2 regions of the Akkermansia biwaensis genome follow, and region 1 is predicted to be linked to the other one. Evidence: riboswitches for the same ligand, from Rfam matches in the RefSeq annotation. Region 1 holds a riboswitch; the other holds the start of a gene.
What was found. A riboswitch is a leader RNA that binds a small molecule or an ion and turns the genes downstream of it on or off. The one in region 1 is predicted to bind cobalamin.
Positions count from the first base shown of each region.

Region 2: another riboswitch for cobalamin. It lies ahead of OQH67_RS00250 (TonB-dependent receptor plug domain-containing protein); the one in region 1 lies ahead of OQH67_RS04715 (ribonucleoside triphosphate reductase).

Region 1 is NZ_AP025943.1:1,147,063-1,152,426, forward strand. It holds gene OQH67_RS04710 (glycoside hydrolase family 88 protein) at 1-2,066, opposite strand, end outside; cobalamin riboswitch at 2,433-2,616, shown strand; gene OQH67_RS04715 (ribonucleoside triphosphate reductase) at 2,768-4,864, shown strand; gene nrdD (anaerobic ribonucleoside-triphosphate reductase) at 4,914-5,108, shown strand; gene OQH67_RS04725 (anaerobic ribonucleoside-triphosphate reductase activating protein) at 5,135-5,364, shown strand, end outside.
Region 2 is NZ_AP025943.1:65,758-71,121, reverse strand. It holds gene OQH67_RS00260 (hypothetical protein) at 1-405, shown strand, start outside; gene OQH67_RS00255 (hypothetical protein) at 402-809, opposite strand; cobalamin riboswitch at 1,225-1,362, shown strand; gene OQH67_RS00250 (TonB-dependent receptor plug domain-containing protein) at 1,400-3,397, shown strand; gene OQH67_RS00245 (ABC transporter substrate-binding protein) at 3,548-5,364, shown strand, end outside.

The sequences.
Region 1 (5,364 bases):
CCATCCTCCGCGGCGCCATCCGGCGCCCACGGCACCATAACGGCGGTTCCGAAACAGCCGTTATCCCCCCTGGGCCTGCTCCATGCGGCCACGATTCCGGCTTCCCGGTCCGCCGTGACAACTTCATAACTGTTCCTTTTCTTCCCGGTATCCATGCCAGCACCGACTCGGATTTCCGAAGAATTGCCCCCGTTCAGGGTCACGGAACTTCTTACCCTTGTGAAATGGCTTCCGGCATCCAGAGTCACCTTCCTGGTCTCGGCAGCCTTCATTCCTCCTCCCACGTTCCACGGCGCGTAACTTACTTCAAAGGCGGTCTGAACAGGTCCGTTGTACAGGGTCCGCACCCTGGCCCAGTTGCTGGAAACATGGGCTTTCCCGTCTCTGAACACGGCAATGCCGCCGCATCCGCGTCCGGGTCCCACATGGTACATGTCCAGTCCGTTGCCGCGGTCACGGTGATAATCTCCCTTCTTGTAAAATTCATTAATTACAGGCACCCCTGCCTTCTTGCTCCATACGTCCGTTCCGCTGGAAACAAGCCCCTCCCCCTCCGGCGCAGGCCTGGAAACTGCCGGACCGTAAATACGGTGGGCCGTACGGTCGTTTTCCCACGCAAAATCGTCCAGCCGCTCCGGCACATGACGACTGAAGCACACCTCTTCCGCAGGAGCGGCATCCAGGGAGGAATTCTCCAGAATCCAGAAATCGCGGGACGCTCCCGCGCGGAAATTGCTCTGGAACAGCAGGGTGTCCATCCTGCCGTCCCCATCGGTATCCGCCAGCTGGTGGACAATCACGCAGCCGTTGCGCACGTCAAACACGCGCAGCCGGGAAGAATCCCGCCCTTTTCCGGGATTCCACGGAACGGACACCGTTTCCCGGGGCCGGAAAACATTCAAGGGGTTGGCGACGGAAACGGTCTTCCGCCGCGGATGATCTTGACGAATCACCCATTTGCGCAGTTCACAGCCGGCCAGAAGGTAGGCTCCGGAACCGTACACCTCCGTATCATTTCCGGAATAATGCCCCGGTTTGTCCGCGATCGGCTGCACCCAGCCCAGCGCTCCCTCCGCGTTCACGGCGTCGCAGGCCGCCTGCCATGCCTTCCGGATGACGGGCAGGTATTCTTTTTCGTCCAGGTAACCCTGGTTCACGCCCCACATCATGCCGTACATGATGAAAAGGGTTCCGCTCATTTCCTTCAGGGGCGGTTCGGCGGGGTCCATCAGGCTGGCGTGCCAGGAACCGTCGGGAGACTGGCATTTTTTCAATGCCGCCGCCATGCGCTTGAGCAGGTTCACGTAAAAGGTCCGCGTGGGCCAGTCCCGCGGCATGTCCTGCAGAATCATCGGCAGCCCGGCAATCACCCAGCCGTTCCCGCGGCTCCAGAACATCTTCTTTCCGTTGGCCGCCGGAATGGTGAAGTAGCGGGAATCCCGGTAAAACAGGCCTTCCTTCTTATCGAACAAATAATCGTATGCGGCCTTGTATTCCCGGTCCATGAACTCCAGATACCGGCGGTCTCCGGTATAGGCCGCCAGCTTCGCGAATACGGGGGGCGCCATGAACAGGGCGTCCGACCAGCACCAGCGGTCCTGGCATCCGGGCGTCTGGAATTTAAGGGAGGCGGACGAGGGCCGGGCCATCACCTTGTCCAGAACGGCACGGATTTTTTCGGCGGCGGCGGGATTTCCATCTTCCATGGCCATCTCCATCCAGGCATGGCCGATCACATGGTCATCCGCATGGTAGGGCCGTTTCAGAACGCCCCATTGGCTCCCTTCCCCGACCGTCCTCACGGCCTGAAGCTTCATGCTCTGCGGATGGGCCAGGGCATACTGCACCAGGCCGGAATAAAACGCCCCGTAGGTCCAATGCAGATGGGAACGCTTGACGGGATGGGCTATCTGCCACGAGGCTACAAGTTCAAGATTTTCCCTGATGGTTTTCTCCTTCCAGTCCGCAGGAGCGCCGGAAGCAACTCCGAATAAAGATAAAAAAGACAGGAACAGGACCAGAATCCTTTGTTGCAGCATGTTGAATGAGAGAGTAAATTGTTGCATATTCATATATACAAAAAAACCAGTTATAAAATTTCTTCATTAACCATTTTTCGGAATGATATAAAATAAAATCCCGCGGCATCGCTTTTTCCCTTCAAGGACGGCGTTTGAATGATCAGCGCAGAATTCTGACGCCGCCGTTCCATCATCTGATATATAACCCGGCCAAATCAAACAATACATGAGTAAAACGGAAAACCCGTAATTTTTCATCCATTTTCTCTTGTTGGCACCCAGACAGCCTTTCCGGGCACATATGGTACCATGATGAAGGCGAATATCGCATTTTCAATCCTCCCTCTCAGAGGTGATACAATATATTGTATGATAATAAATATTTAATACATCATTTGCACATTTTCCTTGCAGACCCATATATTTTATGGTTCATTGCAGTCCAGCGCAGGTAACGGAAGACGGTGAAAATCCGTCGCGGACGCGCCGCTGTAACCGGTAGACGATGGACCGGACACTGATTGCCAGGCAATCGGGAAGTCTCCATCACATGTCGCACCGGGAGCCAGAAGACGACCTGATGCTGCCGTATCTCCCATCCCGCGGACAGGATGAACATACGCACAGGTTCCCTCGTGTACCGTTTTTCGGACGAGTTGCACGCGGCTTCCCCTGCTTATGATTTTCCAGGCTTGTGCCAGGCTCGCGGATGAGCGGTCATCATCCTTTCAAGCGAGACATCCACTATGGCGACAAGCATCATCAAACGTTCCGGAAAGAAGGAACCATACCAGGGCTACAAGATTGAGGAAGCCATTAAAAAGGCATTCCACAGTTCCGGCACCGTTTACAACCGCGCCATTTATGAAGAGGTGGAGGCCAAGCTGGGCCACCAGGACAACGCAACCGTAGAGGAAATCCAGGACCTGATTGAACGGGCCCTGTTCCGCTGCGGATACTTTGAAACCGCCAAGGCTTTCATCACCTACCGCTTCCTCCACAAGATGCAGCGCGAACAGATCGCGGGCCTGTATTCCGGCAATACGTATGTGGACTGCAAGCTGACGGTGGAGGAATACATCGGCCAGAGCGACTGGCGCATCGCCGCCAACTCCAACACCACGTATTCCAATGCCGGGCTGATCAACAACACCGCCGGCAAGGTGATCGCCAACTACTGGCTGGACCAGGTCTATTCCGCACGGGAAGGCGCCGCCCACCGGGAAGGGGACTACCACATTCACGACCTGGACTGCCTGACGGGCTACTGCGCGGGCTGGAGCCTGCGCAACCTTCTGAATGAAGGGTTCAACGGCGTGCGCAGCCGCGTGAACAGCCGGCCGCCCCGCCACTTCCGGGAAGCCCTGGGCCAGATGGCCAACTTCCTGGGCATTCTGCAGAGCGAATGGGCCGGAGCCCAGGCGTTCAGCTCCTTTGATACTTTCCTGGCCCCTTACGTTTTCAAGGACCAGGCGGACTTCACGCGCATCAAGAAGGACATCCGCAGCTTTGTGTACAACCTGAACGTTCCCTCCCGCTGGGGGCAGTCCCCCTTCACCAATGTGACGATCGACTGGACCGTTCCGCGCGACCTTCAGGACCAGCCCCCCTTCAGCGGAGGAGAGCACCTGTTTGAAGGAGTGGAAGACCCCGCCCTGCTCTTCCTGGCCAAGGAACGCGGGGTGAACAGCCTGACGGAATTGACCTACAAGCACTTCCAGAAGGAAATGAACCTGATCAACAAGGCCTTCTATGAAGTGCTCACGGAAGGCGACAGCACGGGACAGCCCTTCACCTTCCCCATTCCCACCGTCAACATCACGGAAGACTTCGACTGGGAAGGGGAAAACGTCCCGCTCCTGTTTGAAAACGCCGCCAAAATAGGCTCCTCCTACTTCCAGAACTTCATCGGCAGCCAATACACCGTCAATGAAAACGGGGAACGCGTGCCTGACGAACGGGCCTACAAGCCGGACGCCGTGCGTTCCATGTGCTGCCGCCTCCAACTGGACCTTCGGGAACTGCTTAAACGCGGTGGCGGCCTGTTCGGCTCCGCGGAAATGACCGGCTCCATCGGCGTGGTGACCATCAACCTGGCGCGCCTGGGCTACCTCTTCAAGCAAAACCGGGAAGCCCTGTTCGCACGGCTGGGGGAACTGCTGGACCTGGCCAAATCCTGCCTGGAAAAAAAGCGCGCTTTCGTCCAGGAAATGTATGACCGCGGCCTGTACCCCTACACCAGGCGCTACCTGCCCACTTTCCGCAACCACTTTTCCACCATCGGCGTCAACGGCATGAACGAGCTGCTGCGCAACTTCTCCAACGACTCCATGGACATCACCACGGAGGAAGGCAGGAAGTTCGCGGAAGAAATCCTGGAATTCATCCGCCTCCGCATGCAGGAATACCAGGAGGAAACGGGCAACTTGTACAACCTGGAAGCCACTCCCGCGGAAGGCACCACGCACCGCTTCGCCCGGGAAGACCAGAAACGCTACCCGGACATCATCCAGGCCGGCCCTGTGGGCCAGCGCTACTACACCAACAGTTCCCAGCTCCCCGTGGACCACACGAACGACCTGTTCCGGGCTCTCCAGCTCCAGGACGAACTCCAGTGCTGCTATACAGGGGGCACCGTCTTCCACATGTACATGAATGAAGCCATCAGCTCCCCGGAAGCCTGCCGGGACATCGTCCGCAAGGTGCTGACCCGCTTCCGCATGCCGTACCTGACCGTCACCCCTCTCTTCTCCGTCTGTGAGAAACACGGCTACCTGCGCGGAGAGCACCAGTACTGCCCCTTCTGCGACGAGGAACTGCTCCACATCCACAGGCACGAATAACTCCCTTTTCAACCAGCCGCCTCATTTCAACCCAATCATCGAAACGACAATGACCAAACAGGAAATACTAAGCAAATACGCCCAGGACCGCACCCGCTGCACCGTGTACACGCGCGTCATGGGCTACCACCGCCCCGTGGAAACCTTCAATGCCGGCAAGCAGGGCGAATTCCACGACCGCGTCCACTTCGTGGAACCGGGCGCTCCCTGCAACTGTTCCCCCCGCACGGAACAGCCCCGCTGATTTTCCCAATAACATATGCGAAGTCAATGGGAACGGGTCGGGGCATAGCGGACATCACGCCGCTCACCTTGCTGGACTTTCCAAACAAGGTGGCCTGCATCTTCTGGCTGGGAGGCTGTAATTTGTTTTGTCAGTACTGTTACAACGTCTCCCTGGTCAAAAATGCGGTCCCCGGAACCGGCGGACGAACGGACTACCTCAACTTCCTCAGAGATCGGGTGGGATTTCTGGACGGAGTGGTTTTGTCCGGAGGCGA
Region 2 (5,364 bases), 1.1 Mb from region 1:
AGCTCTATGACAGAAGAAGTTCACCAGGGAAAAGATTTAGTTGAAATGACTTGGATTGCTAATTTATTCCTGTACTATATATTTTATTGGTTAAAAGAACCTTTTGATGTGGATGGTGATGGAAAATACACTGTCGCTGATTCTTATAAATTTTCTGGAGCACATACAAATAATTATTTAGTTAGCTCAAAATGCAAAATATTTCACGAACTAATAAATATAAGCAATAGAATTCGTGAGATAGATAAAACTTTAAATATTGAAAAAGATGTAGGTAAGCTATTGATATTTAAAATGTTGAAAAATATAAAAGAACGCGATTTTTTGCAAAAATCGGATATCCATTTTACCCATCAAGAGCCTTGGATTCTTAATTCTATTCCGGCTCAATCTATAGAGTTTTAAATTCCAAGTTCATCTTGGCATATCTTAGTAAGGGGTTGTATTTCTTCTGGACTTATGTCTTCCTTTTTGCATTTTTCACCCAATTCTGTAAATTTTTTGTCAAAAGCTGGACTACAAAATATACATCTTTGACTTTGTAACTCATTTAGTTCATTGATTAAAATGAAAAATTTTCGGTTAGATTCTTCTGCGCTCATTTCAGATAAATTTCTTTTATAACCAGCGTAGTTAATCATCCAACGTATCATTGTTGAGTATATTTCTTCCTTTTTCCTTTTGAAATATTTTTTCTCTTCTCGTTTAAATCTCAATTTATCCTGCCACCAAAGGCCAAATATTGTAATAAAAGACCCCAAAGCAACTCCTGCGATACTGAATAGAGATGCTAAAACTGTATCTGACATATCTTGTATGATAATCGCAGGAATGGGAATGACAACTCTGATTCTTTAGTGGTTCCCAATTTTTTCTCTTTACTAAAGAAGAGGGCGAAGAATTTTCTTTGAAAGGAGCTTTTTCGTTCCTACTCCTACGAAGTAGGAAGGTGGGACAAGATTAAAGTATATAATTCCGAAGTTTTTTAGCCGCTGGAATTCCTTTTCTTTATATTTGATTTGGAAAATAAGTTATTTATAATCAATTATTAATTTTTTTTCTTCCAGGCTTCCCTGGAAGAAACGTCTTACGGAGGAGGCAGACCGGCCAGAAGAGGCAAGATTCCGGGAAAATCCATCCAGTGACGAAATGTTCAAAGAAAATTTTTTTTGTCTTGTCATGGTGGGGGCTTTGGTATTTCATCCATCCCATGAGCCCTTATGGGAAGGGCTACAGACCTCAGGGACGCCCGTAGCCGGGCAGGAAATAGATGGGGAATACCGGTGCAAATCCGGAGCGGTACCGCCACTGTAAGCAGGATATCCTGCAAGCCAGAAAACCAGCCTCAGGGGGTTGTCCAAACTGTCCGGCGAGTTACCGGACGTAAGGCGTTACAACCATGCTTTATACGAAGAAAGCCCTTCAGATGGGCGCTATTGCCGTTGGCCTTGCCGCATTCGCAGGCCAGTCCTCTCTTGCCGAGTCCGCTAAAAAGGAAGACTCCAAGACCTCCGCCAGGACGGAAACCATGCAGGTCATGCCGGAACTGACCATGGCGTCCCATTTTGTGGGCGTGCCGTACAACCAGTCCGGGGTTTCCGTTTCCGTGATCAATCCGGAAGAGTTCCAGAAAGAGGGAATTGAAACCCTGACGGGAGCCCTTTCCCAGACGCCCGGCGTGTTCACGCTGGACGGCGGCGGCACCTGGCAGCGCGGTTCCGTGAGCAACACCGTCATCCGCGGGATGAACAAGGAAACCTACACCCTGACGATGGTTGACGGTATGCGCATCAGCGATGTCAACATGTCCGGCAACAAGCTGCTGGGCATCACCAATCTCTTTACGGTGGGCAATGTGGAAGTGGTGAAGGGAGCCCAGGGCGCCGTGTTCGGTTCCGGAGCCATTGGCGGCGTAGTTGCCATGGATACGCCGGAAGGGGAAGGCGACCCGGTGACGAGAATTTTTGCGGAGGCCGGTTCCTTCGGAACGTTCAACAGCTATGTGACGTCTTCCGGCAAGATCAAGAAGTTGTCCTACTTTGTGGGCGTGGGTTTTGAAACCACGGAGAACGATCCCACGATTTATGATTCCATTTATGACAACAGGACGGGCATGAACGACTTCCGCCAGTGGCAGGAAGCTCTGCGTCTGGGTTATGACGTTAATGACAAGGTGAAGCTCAGCTTTACCTACCGCCGCCTGGATTCCTACTTTGAGTATCCCACTCCTTATGTGGATTACAGTGACTGGATGAATCCTGTAACGGATTCCCACCTGTACAATACGGAAGACAAGAACCGCAGCAACCTGGTCACGGGCCGCGTGGATGCGGAACTCAGCAAGTTGTGGTCCACCAGTTTCATGGTCGGTCATTACAACATGAATTATTCCACCCATACGCCGGAATACGACTTCCAGCCCAACGTGATGCGCAACCGCCGTTTCCAGGCAGAATGGCGCAATGCACTTACCTGGAACAAGCAGTGGACGACGATCGCCGGGATGGCCTGGGACCGTTCCGACTACATGAGCGAAAACAACTACGTGTCCAAGGACGAATGGCAGAGCACCCTGGCGTTCTTTGCGGAACAGATGTGGGCTCCCACGGACAATTTTGACGCCAGCCTGGCCCTGCGCCTGGAGCATGACAACGTCTGGAACAACCATTTCACCTGGCGTTATTCCAACTCCTGGAAAGTGACGGGCAAGGATTCCCCCACCCGCATTTTCGGTTCCGTGGGGTCCGGCTTCCGCGCTCCCACGTACTTTGAACGGTATGCGGCCAACTACGGCTACGTCGGCAATCCCGATCTGGACATTTCCAAGTCCCTGGGCGGCGACCTGGGCGTGGAACAGCGCCTGGCGGACAACCATTACGCCTCCGTGACGGGGTTCTGGACGCGCGTCAATGATGAAATTGGCTCCGATTCCAGCGTTTATCCTTATACCTTCAAGAATTATTCCCACTGCACCTCCTACGGTGTGGAAGTAGCCTTCAAAGGGCAGTTCAAGGACGCTTGGAACAGCGGCTATTACGCCAATTACACGTTTACGATGCCCAAGCGCGACTCCATCGGCAAGTATGAAACCATCCAGATGGCCAATACCGCCCGCCATACCATCAATGCGGAGATCCATACTTCCCCGCTTGAGAAACTGACGGTAGGCTTCGGCGTGACGTCCGCAATGGGCCGCACGGACTATGATTACGCCCGTCTGGACAATTTCTTTACGGCGCGCGTGTTTGCCAGGTACCAGGTTACGGACAACGTGGCCCTGCATGTGCGCGTGGAAAACCTGTTCGATCAGAATTTCATCATCACAAATGACTATAACTTCGGTCCCCGGCAGGCCCGCGGACTGGGTGTCTTCGGCGGTGTGACGGTCGAATTTTAAACTCTCTCCCAGCGTTAATTGTTGATTGCATCCCCATCTTCCGTTTTGCGGACTGTTTCAGGCGAAGGAAACTGTCCCGGGCGGAGGATGGGGATTTTCTTTTTCATCCGGACCGGATATAGGTTAAAAGAGGACGGGTAATCGTTGATCGTGTTTCGCTGGCTGTCCATTCTGGGGGCATTGCTCCTGGCTGTTTTTACAGGGGGAGTGTTTTACTTCTCCCTCCGGGAGTCCGCGGTCTGGAACGAGGCGGCCGGGAATGTCGACGAACGGGGGATGCCCGCCGTGTTTGACGGATTTGTGGAACGCTGGAACAGGTCCGTGGAAAGAGAACTGCGCCGGGAACTGGCGGCAGGGGAGCAGCAGAGAGAGCTGCTGACCGTTTCCCGCGGGGAAGGCGACGGGTGCCGTCTGGCGGAACGTGAACGTTCCGTGGAACGCCTCAGGAGGAGGCTGGAGGAGGGGGACCATATTCGCGTGCTTCCGCTGGAAAAGATGCCCTCCGGCCTGGAATGGCATACGGGCATGGAGGAACCGGAGATCGGGGACCCCCGCGCCGTGAAGGGCGGCCAGGTCCGGCTGTGGATCAATACGCCGTTCCCCGGCACCTTGCGGGCTTTCGGCCCCGGCAGCGAGAATTTTTTCAACTATTCCGCCATTGACAATGTGTGGATTCCCCTGGTGGGACTGCATCCGGAAACTTTTCGGCCCATCCCCGGGCTGGCGGACCGCTGGGCCGTCTCCGCGGATGGCCGCACGGTCTTTTACCATCTGGACCCCGAAGCGGCCTATTCGGACGGACGGCCCGTGCGTGCGGAGGATTTTCTGCTGAATATCTGCCTGCGCACGTCGGACGCCGCCAGGGACCCTTTCTGGACAGCCCTGTTCCGCTCCACGTTCGACCGGATCACCGTGTACGGAGATTCCGTCATTGCGCTCACCGTACCGTCTCCGCGGCCTCTGCTGCCTTACATGGCCTGTGTGGATTTTCATCCGGCGCATCCCGGTTTTTACCATGATTTCAATGCGCTGTTTCTGGAACGCTACCAGTGGAAGGCCGCGCCGAACACGGGCGGGTACATGGTGGTGCCCGGAAAAATCCGGCAGGGGGAGCGCATCACTCTTGCCCGCGTAAAGAGTTGGTGGGCGAAGGACAGGAAGTATTACCGCTATTCCTGCAATGCGGACCAGGTGGAGCATGTTTTTGTAAACCTGGAGAACAAGGCGATTGAGATGTTCCGGCGCGGGGACCTGGACATGATGAACATCCGCAAGCCGGAAATATGGGAGGGCAAGCTGGAACTGCCGGAAGTGCACCGGGGCTATATAGACAAATACAGCCTGGAAGCGGGCTATGCCTGCCCTCCGTATGGCTTGTACCTGAATTGTTCCGACGGGATGCTGAGGAATACCGACATCCGCAAAGGGCTGGCCCACGCCGTGAACATGGGGATGGTGATTGACTCCCTGTTCCGCGGGAACATGAGGCGTCTCGGCTCCTACATGGAGGGATACGGCGACCTGACATTGCCGCTGAAAGCCCCGGAATACAGCAAGAAAAAAGCCATGGAATATTTTGCCCGCGCGGGCTTCCGGGAGATGGGGGAAGACGGAATTCTGAAAAACGAACGTGGGGAACGCCTGTGTCTGGAGCTGACTTTTGCGGATTCCTCCCACGTGATGACCAACGTCTGCTCCATCATCAGGCAGGAGGCCCTGAAGTGCGGTGTGGACCTCAAGCTGGACCCCCTCACGTACAGCGTGTGCTCCCGCAAGGTTTTTGAAAAGAGGTACCAGGCCGCTTTGTGGGCGTGGCCTCTGGACACGCCGTTCCCCCGCCTGTATGAGACGTTCGCCTCGGAACTGGCGTATGACGGGCGGGGAAATTCCGTAGGAAACACGAACAATATTTTCGCCGTGGCGGATGCCGAACTGGATGCCGCGCTGGATGTGGAACGGGAAGCTCC